2 regions of the Lysobacter sp. A378 genome follow, and region 1 is predicted to be linked to the other one. Evidence: riboswitches for the same ligand, from Rfam matches in the RefSeq annotation. Region 1 holds a riboswitch; the other holds the start of a gene.
The links. A riboswitch is a leader RNA that binds a small molecule or an ion and turns the genes downstream of it on or off. The one in region 1 is predicted to bind cobalamin.
Positions count from the first base shown of each region.

Region 2: linked by a shared signal. The riboswitch ahead of btuB (TonB-dependent vitamin B12 receptor) and the one ahead of ACW7G1_RS13745 (ribonucleoside-diphosphate reductase subunit alpha) in region 1 are both predicted to bind cobalamin.

Region 1 covers NZ_JBSVRK010000004.1:193,543-200,680, reverse strand. Annotated here, with positions in the region: gene ACW7G1_RS13745 (ribonucleoside-diphosphate reductase subunit alpha) at 1-1,877, opposite strand, end outside; cobalamin riboswitch at 2,261-2,470, opposite strand; gene ACW7G1_RS13740 (phosphoglycerate kinase) at 2,676-3,863, shown strand; gene ACW7G1_RS13735 (HAD hydrolase-like protein) at 3,870-4,511, shown strand; gene pyk (pyruvate kinase) at 4,649-6,115, shown strand; gene ACW7G1_RS13725 (PAAR domain-containing protein) at 6,180-6,728, shown strand; gene ACW7G1_RS13720 (peptidoglycan recognition protein family protein) at 6,721-7,138, shown strand, end outside.
Region 2 covers NZ_JBSVRK010000003.1:150,722-157,859, reverse strand. Annotated here, with positions in the region: gene ACW7G1_RS12180 (efflux RND transporter periplasmic adaptor subunit) at 1-99, opposite strand, end outside; gene glmS (glutamine--fructose-6-phosphate transaminase (isomerizing)) at 305-2,134, shown strand; gene btuB (TonB-dependent vitamin B12 receptor) at 2,366-4,264, opposite strand; cobalamin riboswitch at 4,401-4,661, opposite strand; gene ACW7G1_RS12165 (TfoX/Sxy family protein) at 4,709-5,074, opposite strand; gene ACW7G1_RS12160 (GAF domain-containing protein) at 5,071-5,553, opposite strand; gene bioD (dethiobiotin synthase) at 5,605-6,294, shown strand; gene ACW7G1_RS12150 (phasin family protein) at 6,368-6,805, opposite strand; gene queD (6-carboxytetrahydropterin synthase QueD) at 6,923-7,138, opposite strand, start outside.

The DNA of each region.
Region 1 (7,138 bases):
TGCGGCTCGATGCATTCGTAGCAGCCCGCGATCGAGGCGATGGTGGCGGTCGGGGCAATCGCGATCAGCAGCGAGTTGCGCAAACCGTGCGCGCGGATACGCTCGCGCAGTGGGTCCCAGCGGGCAGGGTCAGCCGGTGCCACTCCCCACGCTTCGAACTGCAATTCGCCCTGCGAGGCGCGGGTGTCGCCGAACGCCGGATGCTTGCCTTGCTCGACGGCGAGCTCGCAGGAGGCCGCCAGCGCATGGAAGTAGATTTCCTCGGCAATCCGCTTGGACAGCTCGCGCGCCGGCTCGGAATCGAACGGCAGGCGCAGCTGGAAAAACACATCCTGCAGGCCCATCGCCCCCAGCCCGACCGGCCGCCATTTCAGGTTCGCCCGGCGTGCGGTGTCGATCGGGTAGAAGTTCAGGTCGATCACGCGGTCCAGCTGGCGTACCGCCAGGCGCACGGTCTCGGCGAGCTTGCCGAAATCGAAGCGCGCCGCACCGCTGCCGGGTTGCCCGCCCTCGACGTGGTGGGCGAGGTTGATCGAACCCAGGTTGCAGACCGCCGTCTCATCCTGCGAAGTGACCTCCAGGATCTCCGTGCACAGGTTCGACAGATGCACCACGTTGCCCTTGCGCAGGGTCTGGTTGCAGGCGCGGTTGGACTTGTCCTTGAAGTTCATCCAGCCGTTGCCGGTCTGGGCGAGGGTGCGGATCATCCGTCCGTACAGCTCGCGCGCCTTGACCTGACGGGTCGCCAGACCGGCGGCTTCGGCCGCGTGATACGCGCGGTCGAACGCCTCGCCGAACAGGTCGGTCAATGACGGCGCACCGTTCTTTGCCAGCGCCGCCGGATCGAACAGCGACCACATCGCATCGGCTTCCACCCGGCGCATGAACTCGTCGGGGATCCAGTTGGCGAGGTTGAGGTTGTGGGTGCGGCGGGCGTCCTCACCGGTGTTGTCGCGCAGTTCCAGGAACTCCTCCACGTCGGCATGCCACGGCTCCAGGTATACGCAGGCCGCGCCCTTGCGCTTGCCTCCCTGGTTGACCGCCGCGACCGAGGCGTCCAGCGTTTTCAGCCACGGCACGATGCCGTTGCTCATCCCGTTGGTGGACCGGATCAGCGAGCCGCGCGAGCGCACGCGGCTGTAGGACAGGCCGATGCCGCCGCTGAACTTGCTCAGCTTGGCGACGTCCATGTAGCGCTGGTAGATCGCTTCCAACGAGTCTTCGGGCGAGTCGAGCAGGAAGCAGCTCGACAACTGCTCGTGGGTGGTGCCGGCGTTGAACAGCGTCGGCGAGCTGGGCAGGTAGTCCAGCTGGGCCATGCGCCGGTAAAGCGCGAGCGCGTCGGCCACGTCCTCCGACAAGGCGCAGGCGATGCGCAGGAAGAACTGCTGCGGCGTCTCGATCACCGTGCGCGCGGTCGGGTGGCGCAACAGGTAGCGGTCGTACACCGTGCGCAGGCCGAAATAGTCGAAGCGGGTGTTGAGCGTGTTGTCGATCGCGTCGTTGAGCTTGCGCGCGTTGGCCTGCACGAAGCCCAGCAGGCGGTCGTTGATCAGGCCCAGGTCGTAGCCGCGCTGTACCGATTGCGAGAACGCATTGATGTCGATGGACGCGACTTCCTTCTCGATCACCCCGGCCAGCAGGCGTGCCGCGAGGCGGCCGTATTCGGGTTCCTCGGCGGTCAGCAGGGCGGCGGTGCGGATCGACAGCTCGTCCAGCTCGGACGTGGTCGCGCCGTCGTACAGGCCGGAGATCGTGCGGGTGGCGACGCGCATCGGGTCGATCGCGTACAGATCGTCGCTGCAGCGGGTGATCGCACGCACGATCTTGTTGAGGTCGACCGGTTCGTGGCTGCCGTTGCGCTTGGTCACGCGCATGCTCAGTGCGGTGGCCGGCGGGGTCAGGGTGAAGCCGGGTTCGGCGGCTTCTTTCGGGGGTATAGCCGTGTGGGCTGCGGCAATCGGGTCGAGGTCGGCCGTGGCTGGTTCGAGGGTGGTCATGTGGATGGGCTCCGGTGCAGGGCGCACGGGTCGACGGCCTTCCCTCGAAGGTCGACGCACGGAGGCATGGGCGTACCGCCGGCACGCACAAAGCGCGCTGTCGACGGCACGGCCACGCCCCCGCGGGCGGTGGAATTCTCGGGTCTGAAACGGAAGGTGTCGCCGGGCATCGGAGGACGCCCTGCCACCCTGCCCGAGGCAGGGTGCTGCGACACCGACCGTCTTCCCCCGAAGACTCCCTGGCCGGTCACCGCGCGGTGTGCATCACGCGGTTGTCGGCAGGTCTTCGGGCTCTGGACGTGGGCAGGCAATGCCTGTCTTTCCTACTGGCCGTCGCTTCCCAGGGCGTGTTGCCCCCAGTGCCAAGACGGCGTTCGTTTCCATTTACCGCTGCGGGGCAGCGCCGGATTCACACCGGCTTCCCTTTTCAGCCGACCGCGAGGATCGGCACCGACAGACACAACATATCGTGTTTGTATTTTTAGTCAACACAATATGTAGGATAAGTGATGCTGGGAAGGATCAAGTTCGCTTGGAGCGCCGTTGTGCCCGCGCTACCTGCGGAACCGGCTTTCTGCAGGGCTACAGGATTTGCCCGGCATCTCCCCGAACGGGACAATGGCCGGTCCCGCCTGGTGAATGTCCAGGCTCACCCGCATGACCACGGAAGCGCCCATGACCATTCTCCGCATGACCGACCTCGACCTTTCCGGCAAACGCGTACTGATCCGCGAAGACCTGAACGTGCCGATCGAGCATGTCGCCGGCCAGCCGGCCCGCATCACTTCCGAGCAGCGAATCGCGGCGGCGCTGCCGACGCTGCGACTGGCATTGGAAAAGGGCGCGGCGGTGATGGTGATGTCGCACCTCGGGCGGCCGAGCGAAGGCGCGTGGAGCGAAGCCGATTCGCTGGCGCCGGTCGCCAATCGGCTGTCCGAGCTGCTCGGCATCGAGGTGCCGCTGGTCAAGGACTGGGTCGACGGTGTCGATGTCGCGCCCGGCCAGTTGGTGTTGCTGGAAAACTGCCGCATGAACGTCGGCGAGAAGGCCGATGACGAGGCCTTGTCGAAGCGGTATGCCGCGCTGTGCGATGTGTTCGTGATGGACGCGTTCGGTACCTCGCACCGCGCGCAGGCGTCCACCCACGGCGTCATCCGGCACGCGCCGGTCGCCGCCGGCGGCCCGCTGCTGATGGCCGAGCTGGACGCGCTGGGCAAGGCGCTCGACCAGCCCGCGCGGCCGTTGCTGGCGATCGTTGCCGGCTCCAAGGTCAGCACCAAACTTGAATTGCTGTCCTCGCTGGTCGGCAAGGTCGACCAGCTGATCGTCGGTGGCGGCATCGCCAACACCTTCATCGCCGCGATGGGCCATGGCGTGGGCAAGTCGCTGGTGGAGATGGACCTGATCGACACCGCGAAGCAGATCATGAGCGATGCGAAAGCGCGCGGCGCCGACATTCCGGTGCCGACCGACGTGGTCGTCGCGCCGGCATTCGCGGCCGATGCACTGGCGACGGTGAAGGCGGTCGATGCGGTCGACGCCGACGACATGATCCTCGACATCGGCCCGGACACGGCGGCGCGCTACGCGGCAATGATCAACAGTGCCGGCACCGTGGTCTGGAACGGCCCGGTCGGTGTGTTCGAGTTCGATGCGTTCGGCAAGGGCACCGAAGCGTTGGCCCACGCGATTGCCGACAGCAACGCGTTCTCGATCGCCGGCGGCGGCGACACCCTCGCGGCGGTCGACAAGTACGGCATCGCCGACCAGGTCAGCTACATTTCCACCGGCGGCGGCGCGTTTCTGGAGTTCCTGGAAGGCAAGGAACTGCCGGCGGTCACGGCACTCAAGGCGCGCGGCTGAGCGCCGATGAAACCCACCCTGTTCTTCGACATGGACGGCACGCTGATCGACTCGGCGGTCGGCATCACCCGCTGCGTGGCGCACGCGTTGACGCAGATGAACGTGGCGGTGCCGCCGCAGTCGCAGCTGCGACGCTGGATCGGACCGTCGCTACGTACCAGCTTCGGCCCGCTGTTCGATGACCCCGCCGATGTCGAGCGTGCCGTGGAGCATTACCGCGAGCGTTTCGAGACCCACGGCTGGGCCGAGCACGACCTCTATGACGGGATTGGCGAGGTCATCGAGTCGCTGCATGCCGACGGCCACCGGCTCGCGGTAGTGACCGCGAAGAACGAGCCGCATGCGCGCAAGATCGTCGACCACCTGTCGTTCGGCCATCGTTTCGACGATGTGATCGGCGCCACCATCGACGGCAGCCGCAGCGACAAGCCCGAGCTGATCGCCGAGGCATTGCAGCGGCTGCAGCTGATTCCGTCACAGTGCTGGATGATCGGCGACCGCCACATGGATATCGACGGTGCGCGCCATCACGGCATGCGCAACATCGGCGTGTTGTGGGGGTTTGGCGGGGAGGCGGAGTTGCGCGCCGCCGGTGCCCAGGTACTGGCCGCCGCACCGGCGCAACTGCCCGACCTGCTGGCGGGTTGATCCACCCGCGAATCGCGGGTTCTCGGGTTGCCTGCCGGCCCATCCGGCGGGCGGGCCGGCAGTAGTTTGTATCGGGCAGGACGGACGTGAAGACGTGCTAGCGTGATCTGATCGATCCCTTGCATGGAAGTCTGCCGATGGCCGCGCTGCTGCGACGTACCAAGATCCTTGCCACCCTTGGCCCGGCGACCGACGCGCCCGGCGTGCTGGAGGCGATCATCGCCGCCGGTGTCGATGTGGTGCGGTTGAACTTTTCCCACGGCGACCCGGCATCGCATGTTGCAAGGGCCGAGGCGGTGCGTGCGGCCGGGCAAAAGGTCGGGCGCGAGATTGGCATCCTGGCCGACCTGCCGGGACCGAAGATCCGCATCGACCGCTTCGCCGAGGGCAAGGTGCGCCTTAACGCCGGTGACCGCTTCGATCTGCTGGCCAGCGCCGATGCCGCGCCGGGCACGCAGTCCGGGGTCGGCGTCAGTTATCTCGGGCTGCCCGGTGATGTCGCCGCGGGCGACGTGCTGCTGCTCGACGACGGCATGATGCAGTTACGGGTGGAGGCGGTGAACGGCCAGCGCATCATCACCCGCGTGCTCAACGACGGCGATTTGTCGGACCGCAAGGGGCTGAACAAGCAGGGCGGCGGGCTGTCGCTGGGCGCGTTGACCGAGCACGACGAAGAATTGATCAAGGTCGCCGCGCAGCTGGGCGCCGACTTCATCGCGGTGTCGTTCTGCCGCACCGCCGCCGACATGCACGACGCCCGCCGGATCGCGCGCGCAGCGGGCAGCGACGCGGCGCTGGTATCGAAGATCGAGCGTGCCGAGGCGATCGAGAACCTGGGCGAGATCATCGACGCCAGCGACGTGGTGATGGTGGCCCGCGGCGACCTCGGGGTGGAGATTGGCGATGCCGAGCTGCCCGGCCTGCAGAAAAAGATCATCCGCGAATCACTGGCCCGCAACCGGGTGGTCATCACCGCCACCCAGATGCTGCAGTCGATGGTCGAAAGCCCGATCCCGACCCGGGCCGAGGTGCTCGATGTCGCCAACGCGGTGATCGACGGCACCGACGCGGTGATGCTGTCGGCCGAGTCTGCCGCCGGCCGCTACCCGGTCAAGTCGGTCGAGGCGCTGGTGCGGATCTGCCTGGGCGCGGAACGCCAGTTCGACCACGACACCGATTTCGAGGCCGCCCCGCGCAACCTGCAACGCGCCGACCAGGCGATAGCGATGGCAGCGATGTTCGTGTCCGAGCACATCGGCGTGCGTGCCATCGTGGCGATGACCGAGTCGGGTGGCACCGCGCGCTTCCTGTCCCGGTTTCGTGCGCCGGTGCCGATCTTCGGCCTGTCCCGCCATCCCGGTACACGTCGAAAGATGGCGCTGATGCGCAGTGTCATCCCGCTCAGCTTCGACAGCCGAGGCTTGGACACCCAGGACGCCGTTCGCAGCGCCATCAGCCAACTGTTCGCCGCCGACCAACTGGCCATGGGCGAACGGGTGATCTTCACCAGCGGCGACCACATGGAGCACCGTGGCGCGACCAACACCCTGCGTCTGTTGCAGGTTGGAGAAGGTGGCAGGGCGGAAGGTCCGGACGAGCTTTGACGGCGCGGTTGGACCAGGCTAGATTGCCGGAGCAGTAAACCGCTTTGACTCAAGGAAGATTGAGATGACAGGGAACTGGATAGTCCTGGGCGACGCCACCAGCAGTGGCGGTCGCATGATTACCTGCTCGCCGTTCACCGACTTGGACGGCAAAGGCGTATGCCGCAAAGGCGACAAAGCCACGTGCCCGCAACACAAGGGCGTGTTTCCGATTACGGGTGGATGCGACCCGACCACCATCATCGACGATGAGGAAGTGGCCCTGCATGGCGCCACGGTCGCCTGCGGCTGCAAGGTGTTGTCGACCCAGCAGATGCGTGTGTTCCTGGAGGCGGGTGGAGGTGTGAGCGCGGTGAAGTCCTCAGCAGCCGCCCAAGTGGCAACTGCGCTGACGCAAGCTGCCGCCGGGGGGTTGCTGCCCCACGACGAGGCTTTCGTCCTGATATCGGAGTTGACCGGTAAGCCGCTGGCAAATCGGCAATACAAACTGATCCGTATGGACGGCGCAACCGAAGAAGGTACGACCGATGACGAAGGGAAGACTCACGTAGCGACCTCGGATATGCCCGAAGGCCTGCATGTCGAGATAGGTGAGGAGAAGGTCGATGCCTAATTTCAAACGCGTTGGTCAATCCACGACTTCCCCCGCCTCGAACTCGCAGCGGATGGTGGTTCGAGTGCCCGCCTACGTAGATGACAAGGGCTATGTGCAAAATGCCGGGTTCACATTCAAGCCGATTCCCGCCCTCGAGAATGGGGCGATCGATGGGCCGAAAGCCATCGTGTTGCATCGCACTGATTCATACACTGTCGATAGTGCCCTGCGGTCATTTCAAAGCGGCATAGGCACCCATTTCATCGTTGCCAAGGATGGAGCTGTCACTCAAACAGCGAGCCTGCTCAAGAGGACTGCCCATGTGGGAAAAATAAAGTCTCGGGCAGCGGAAAGTGGCAGCCCTGCCGGTGAAGCCGCCTTGATCAAGGGTTGGGGGTGGGCGCCGACCAGGATCTACAACTATGAGA
Region 2 (7,138 bases), on a different contig from region 1:
TGCGGCGACGACGGCCAGCAACCGGTTGCGACGCTTGCGCGCCTGTCCGGAAGCACTGGAAACGGGTTGGTCCTGCGCGGAGGTGTCGCGGATGCTCATGGATTCGCCTTGGGTGATTACCAACACTCACGCAGGTTCCATGCCAACGCGTAACCAATTGATATCAAAACGAAATGCATCGTCGCTTGGCGTCCGGCGGACGGTCTTCCGCGTCCGGCCGGACGACCGTGGGGTGATAAAGCCCCGGCCAATATTCCGGCCCGGTCCCGGCTAAACTGTGCCGCTACCTGCAGGAGTTCTAGCCATGTGTGGAATTGTCGGTGCGATCGCGGATCGTGATGTGGTTCCGGTCCTGATCGAAGGCCTGAAGCGGTTGGAGTACCGCGGCTACGACTCGGCCGGCATTGCCGTGATCGACGGTCAGGATGTGCGCCGGGTGCGCCGTACCGGCCGGGTCGCACAGATGGAAGGTGCCGCCCTGGCCGAGGGCTTCCACGCCCAGCTCGGCATCGGCCACACCCGATGGGCGACCCATGGCGGAGTGACCGAAGCCAACGCGCATCCGCATGTCAGCCACGGCGTCGCGCTGGTGCACAACGGCATCATCGAGAACCACGACCAGCAGCGCGAAAAACTCATCGCGATGGGCTACGAGTTCGAGTCCCAGACCGACACCGAGGTCATCGCCCATTTGATCCATTCCTTCCTCACCCAAGGCAAGGATCTGCTGCACGCGGTGCAGGCCGCGGTGCAGGAGTTGCACGGTGCTTACGCGTTGGCCGTGGTCAGCCGCAAGGAACCGCACCGCCTGATCGCCGCACGCATGGGTTGCCCGCTGCTGATCGGGGTGGGCGAGGGCGAGAACTTCATCGCCAGCGACGTCTCCGCGATCCTGCAGGCGACCCGCAAGGTCATCTTCCTGGAAGAAGGCGACACCGCCGAGATCACCCGCGATGCGGTGCAGGTATTTGGCCCCGACCACGCACCGGTCGAGCGTGAGGTGCACTTGTCGGACGTGTCGCTGGCGTCGCTGGAGCTCGGCCCCTACAGCCACTTCATGCAGAAGGAGATCCACGAACAGCCGCGCGCGATCGCCGACACCATCGAAGGGGTAATCGACGCCGACGGCTTCTCGCCGGAGTTGTTCGGTGCGGACGCGGCGGAAGTGCTGGCCGGCGTCGAAGGCGTGCAGATCCTCGCCTGCGGCACCAGCTACTACGCCGGCCTGACCGCGCGTTACTGGATCGAGGCGATCGCCGGGCTGCCGTGCTCGGTGGAGATTGCCAGCGAGTACCGCTACCGCGACGCGGTAGCCAACCCGAAGCACCTGATCATCACCCTGTCGCAGTCGGGCGAGACGCTGGACACGATGGAGGCGCTGAAATACGCCAAGTCGCTCGGCCACGATAAGACCCTGTCGATCTGCAACGTGCCTGAGAGCGCCATTCCGCGCGCCAGCCGGCTGGTCTACTACACCCGCGCCGGCGCCGAGATCGGCGTCGCCTCGACCAAGGCCTTCACCACCCAGCTGGTCGCGCTGTTCACCTTGACCGCGACCCTGGCCAAGCTGCAGGGGCGCCTCGACGAGGCCCGCGAGGCCGGGTACCTCGACGCCTTGCGCCACCTGCCCGGCAGTGTCCAGCACGCGCTCAACCTGGAGCCGCAGATCATCGCCTGGTCCGAGCGGTTTGCCCCCAAGGAACATGCACTGTTCCTCGGCCGCGGCGTGCACTACCCGATCGCCCTGGAAGGCGCGCTCAAGCTCAAGGAAATCTCCTACATCCACGCCGAGGCCTACCCCGCCGGCGAGCTCAAGCACGGCCCGCTGGCACTGGTGACCGCGGACATGCCGGTGGTGGTGATCGCCCCCAACGACAGCCTGCTGGAGAAGGTGAAGTCCAACATGCAGGAAGTCCGCGCCCGCGGCGGCGAGCTGTTCGTGTTCACCGACGAGGAAAGCCAGTTCGGCCCCTCCGAGGGTGTCCACGTCATCCGCGCCCCCCGCCACGTCGGCGTGCTCTCGCCGGTGATCCACACCATCCCTGTGCAACTGCTCGCTTACCACGTGGCATTGGCACGCGGTACCGACGTGGACAAGCCGAGAAACCTGGCCAAGTCGGTGACGGTGGAGTAACAACCGCCGTCATTCCCGCGAAGGCGGGAAGCGCTCCACAACAGCCCAAAGGGCTGGTCATTCATGGACGTTAAGTGCTTGAGAATCCAGGTCCATGGATCCCCGCCTTCGCGGGGATGACGGGCGATAGCGGGAATGACCGGCGAAAGCGGGGACGACCGGCGAAAGCGGGGACGACCGCCTTCGCGGGGATGACCGGCGACAGCGGGGGTGTTCAGGCTTTCCCTGGACCTACTGCGCGGGCGCGTAACGCAAGGTCACGAACCACTCGCGCCCCGGCTGGTTGTAGAACGAGGTGGTCTCGTAGTCGCGGTCGAACACGTTGGCCAGCCGGCCCTGCAGGGTCAGCACATTGGTCAACGCGTATTCGGCGCGCAGGTCGAGAGTCGCGTAGCCGGGCAGGCGGCGGGTGTTGGCGACGTCGTCGAAACGCGCGCCTTCGGCGATGCCGGTCAGGCCGATGCGGAAGTCGCCGAACGCGCGGTCGAGGTCGAGACGGGCACTCTCGCGGGCGCGGCGTGGCAGGTCGTTGCCGGCCTGGAAGCCGGTCAGGCTCTCGGTGTCCAGGAAGCTGACGCTGGCGGCCACCTGCCACTGTGCGAGCTCGGTGTCGATGCCGAGTTCGGCGCCGCGCATGCGTGCGCGATCAATGTTGTTGGGCAAGCCGATAGCGGCATCGAACGCGATCAGGTCGTCGACGGTGGTCTGGAACGCGTCGAGGCGGACATCGAAGCGGTCGCCACTCCAGCCCAGGCCGAGTTCGGCGCTCTTCGATTCTTCTGGACGCAGCTCGGCATTGCCGAAAAACGGGTAGTACAACTCGTTGAAGGTAGGCGCCTTGAACGCGGTGCCGTAGCCGGCACTGAGCCGCCAGTTATCGGAGAAATCGATGCCCCAGGCCGCGCTGCCGGTGGTGTGGCCGCCGAACTGGTCGTTGTCGTCGCGGCGCACGCTGGCCTGCAGCGACTGCGCGCCGAAGCGTCCCTGGTACTGCGCGAACGCGGCACGGTTGCCGCGCTCGCTCTCGTCATAGGTGGTGCTGCCGGCGACCCGGTCGCGCAGCCAGTCGACGCCGGCGGTGATGGCCTGCTGCTCGCCGATGCCAAAGTCGCCCTGCAGGCTGGCACTGTCGCGGTCGGTGTCGAAATTGCCGAGGTTGACGCTGTCCTTGAACTGCTCGGAGGCATCGACGTTGCGGCCGGCAGTCAGCTTCAACTGCAGGGTGTCGGACGGTCGCCAGCGCACGCTGCCCCCGACCACCTGCTGCACGGTCTCGGAGCGGTTGGTGAAGTCGCCATCGAAGTCGTTCTCCCCCTCGCTGCGCAAGGCCACCGCGCTGAGTTGCCAGGCGTCGTTGAGGTCGATGCCGCCGCGCAATGCCAGCGCGTTCTGGATGTAGCCGTCCAGGTCGGGTTCCGGCGCGGCGATGAAGCATCCAGCAGCGAACGGGTCCGGGGCGGCGACGCTGCACGCGTTGAAGCCCTCGGTACGCTGGAACTGGTAATCGACACCGAACCAGGTGCGCTCGTTGCGTCCGCCGAAACCGACGCCGTACTCATGCGCGCCGTGGCTGCCGCCGCCGACGTGCAGGCGCGGCGCGTAGCCCGGGGCATCGCCAACGCGACGGGTAAAGATCTGGATCACTCCGCCGATCGCCTCGCTGCCGTACAGGCTGGAGCGCGGCCCGCGGACGATCTCGACCCGTTCGACCAGCGCCAGCGGCAGGTTCTGCAGCGACACCAGGCCGGAGGTGGCAGACCCGATCCGGATGCCGTCGACCAGCACCACGACGTGGTCGGACTCGCTGCCGCGCAGGAACAGCGTCGTCAGCTTGCCGGCGCCACCCTGGTTGGACATCGACACGCCGGCGCGGCCGCGCAGCAGGTCCGGCAGCGAACGGGCCTGGCTGCGCTCGATCTCGGCGCGGTCGATCACCTCGACCGGAGCAAGTGCGGTGTCGACGTCGATCGCGGTACGGGTGGCGGTGACCACCACGCCATCGAGATCGGTGGCCGATTGCGGAGCGGCTTCGAGCAGGGGCGCGCCGGCGGCGTGGGCCGGCCCCGTCAAGGCGGCAACAGGCAGGACAAGAACGGCCGCAACGGCCAGGGACAGCGAACGGGACTGCATCGATGGTTCTCCAACGCGCACGGAAATCGCCGTGCCGGGCTTGGGGAAGCTGCTTGGAGGGGAGTTGTTGCGAAAACGGTCGGACGGGCACCGGCGTTGTCGCCGCAATGCCCGCCGCATCGCAACCAATAGTGGGTCGAAACCCTGCATCCAGGCCGGTCTCCGGACTCGCGAGTGGTGTCGTTGTCGACACCGGCCGTGGCGCCTTCCCATGCAGCATTCTTGATGAATGCCTGCAAGTCCCAGGAGACTTGCCACACAGTGGCGGTGAGCCGCGGCTGGGCTCGCTTACCGTTGCGGGGGCAGTGCCGGGGTGACCGCGTTGGCGGTGTCACCGGCTTCCCGTTTCAACCCCTTGGCAGGACGCCGCCGGGTCACCTCGAAGCGTGCGCAGTCTAAGCGATCGGCGGTGGCCAGCGCAAAGGGTGGCGGCAACGCGGCGGCTCAGTAGTTGCGCCGATAGGGCGCGTCCGGGTCGGGCCTGGCGGGCACAGTGTCGGCGGTCAACACGGTCGTGGTGACCGGGCCGGCCGGTGGACTGTGCCGGGGCGGCGGCAACTGGCCGGTGGCCGCTTCGGCGGCGGCGACCAACTGGTCGCGGCGTTGTTCGGGAATATCCTGCCAATGGCAATCCAGCAGCGCGCCCTCGAGGGAATAGAGCAGGTTGAGGGTCGGTTTGAAACCCGCGCGCTTGACCCGCATGAATGCCTCGACCGGACCGAGTTCGACCAGCTCGTCGCGGCTGTGCAGGCCGACCTGCCGCAACCAGGCACTGGATTTGGGCCCGATATTGCGCAGCTTCTCCTTCATTCCAGCGACTCCAGGAATATCCGTGCAATGGCTTCCATCCCGACTTGGTCGTCCGCGTCGAAGCGGTTCGTCTGCGGGCTGTCGATATCGAACACGCCGATCAGCTCATCGCCGCGAAACAGCGGGACCACCAGTTCCGATCGCGAGGCCGAGTCGCAGGCCACATGGCCTTCGAATTCATTGACGTCGGCAACGCGTTGGGTCTTGCGAGTGGATGCCGCCGCGCCACACACGCCCCTGTCGAGCGCGATGCGCACGCAGGCCGGCTGGCCCTGGAATGGCCCGACCACCAGTTCGCGACCATCGAAAAAATAAAATCCGACCCAGTTCAGCGCCGGCAGTGCGTGATACACCAGCGCCGACAAATTGGCCGCATTGGCGATCCGGTCGCGCTCGCCAGCGAGCAGGGCGCGGACCTGGGCCGCAAGGTCGGCATATTGTTCCGGCTTGCTGCCGGACAGAGAGGTGGGATTGAACATGGTTCCAGTCTAGCAGCGGTGATGTCGGTGGGCCGGGACTACCATGTGGCCATGGATATCCGTAGTTTCTATGTCACCGGTACCGACACCGGGGTGGGAAAATCCGTCGCCAGCGCGAGTTTGCTGCACGCCTTGCGCGCACGCGGCCGGCGCGCGGTCGGGATGAAACCGGTGGCCAGCGGTTGTGGGTTCATTGACGGTGCCTGGCGCAACGAGGACGCCTTGTTGTTACAGGCCGCCAGTGACCCGCGACCGGCGTATGCCGACATCAATCCGTTTGCACTGCAATCGCCGATTGCGCCCGAACTGGCGTTGCGCGATGAGGGCGTCGAGTTGCAACTGGCACCGTTGCTGGACGCCCATGCGCGGCTGGCGGCGCAGGCCGACACGGTGGTGGTCGAAGGCGTCGGCGGCTGGGCCGCGCCGTTGTCGGCACGGCTGGATCAGCTCGACCTGGTCCGCGCGCTGGACCTGCCGGTCGTGCTGGTCGTGGGTCTGCGGCTGGGTTGCATCAACCATGCGCGGCTGAGCGTGCGGGCGATCCAGGCCGATGGCGTGCCATTGCTGGGCTGGATCGCCAATGAAGTGGATCCGGCGATGGCGCGCATCGACGACAACTTCCAGACGCTGTGCGATCGCCTGCCAATGCCGTGCTGGGGACGATTGCCCCATCGACCCCAGCCTGATCCCGCTGCCCTGGCCGGGCACCTGCAACTGCCCGATACCGTGCTCCCGGCCTGATCGGCGGGCAACAAAAAACCCGGAAGCCTGCGCTTCCGGGTTTCGTGTTCCGGCCGTAGCTGGAGAGAGAGACTTACTTGGACTTGGAAGCCTTGGTCGCACCCTTGGTGAACGACTCGGCCTTCTCGGTCACGGCCTTGGCGACTTTCTCGGCATTGGCCTGGGTGGTCTTGGCGGTGGCTTCGAGCTGCGACTTGGTGATGTCGCTGATCTGCTCATTGGCCTTGGTGGTGCGGCCGATCACTTCCTGGCCAATGGCGACGCCGCGCTCGACGTTCTCGCGGGCGACCTGCACGCCCTTCGGCCAGATCTTCTTGAGGCCGTCGGCGTCGCGCACTTCGGCGGCTTCACCGAGGAACGCAAAGGTGGCATTGGCGCGGTCTTCGATCGCGGCCATCTGCAGGCCGAATACGGCTTCGACATTTTCGATCGCGAGGCGGTTGACCTGGGCCGCGGCATCCGCGAACTGACGCGTGGCGGCGGCGAACTGCTCGTTGAATTGCTGGTACATGGCGGGAGGCTCCTGCTGGCGTCGACAAGAGATTTGTCGATTTGTGCGTTGCAGCATAACTGCCCATATGTTGCGATGCAACATCGATCAATCCGCAAGCTGAATATCGTTCAGCTTTTACCCCCGGTACCGGCAGCCCGACGTGCAGGTCTCGTGCACCACCACTTCACTCAACAATGGCAAGGCGGGTTTGAGCCGATCCCAGATCCATATCGCGATGCGCTCGCTGGTCGGGTTGTCGAGACCCTCGATGTCGTTGAGGTAGTTGTGGTCGAGCTGGTCGTACAGCGGCTGGAAGGCGGCTTTGACGTCGGCAAAGTCGACCACCCAGCC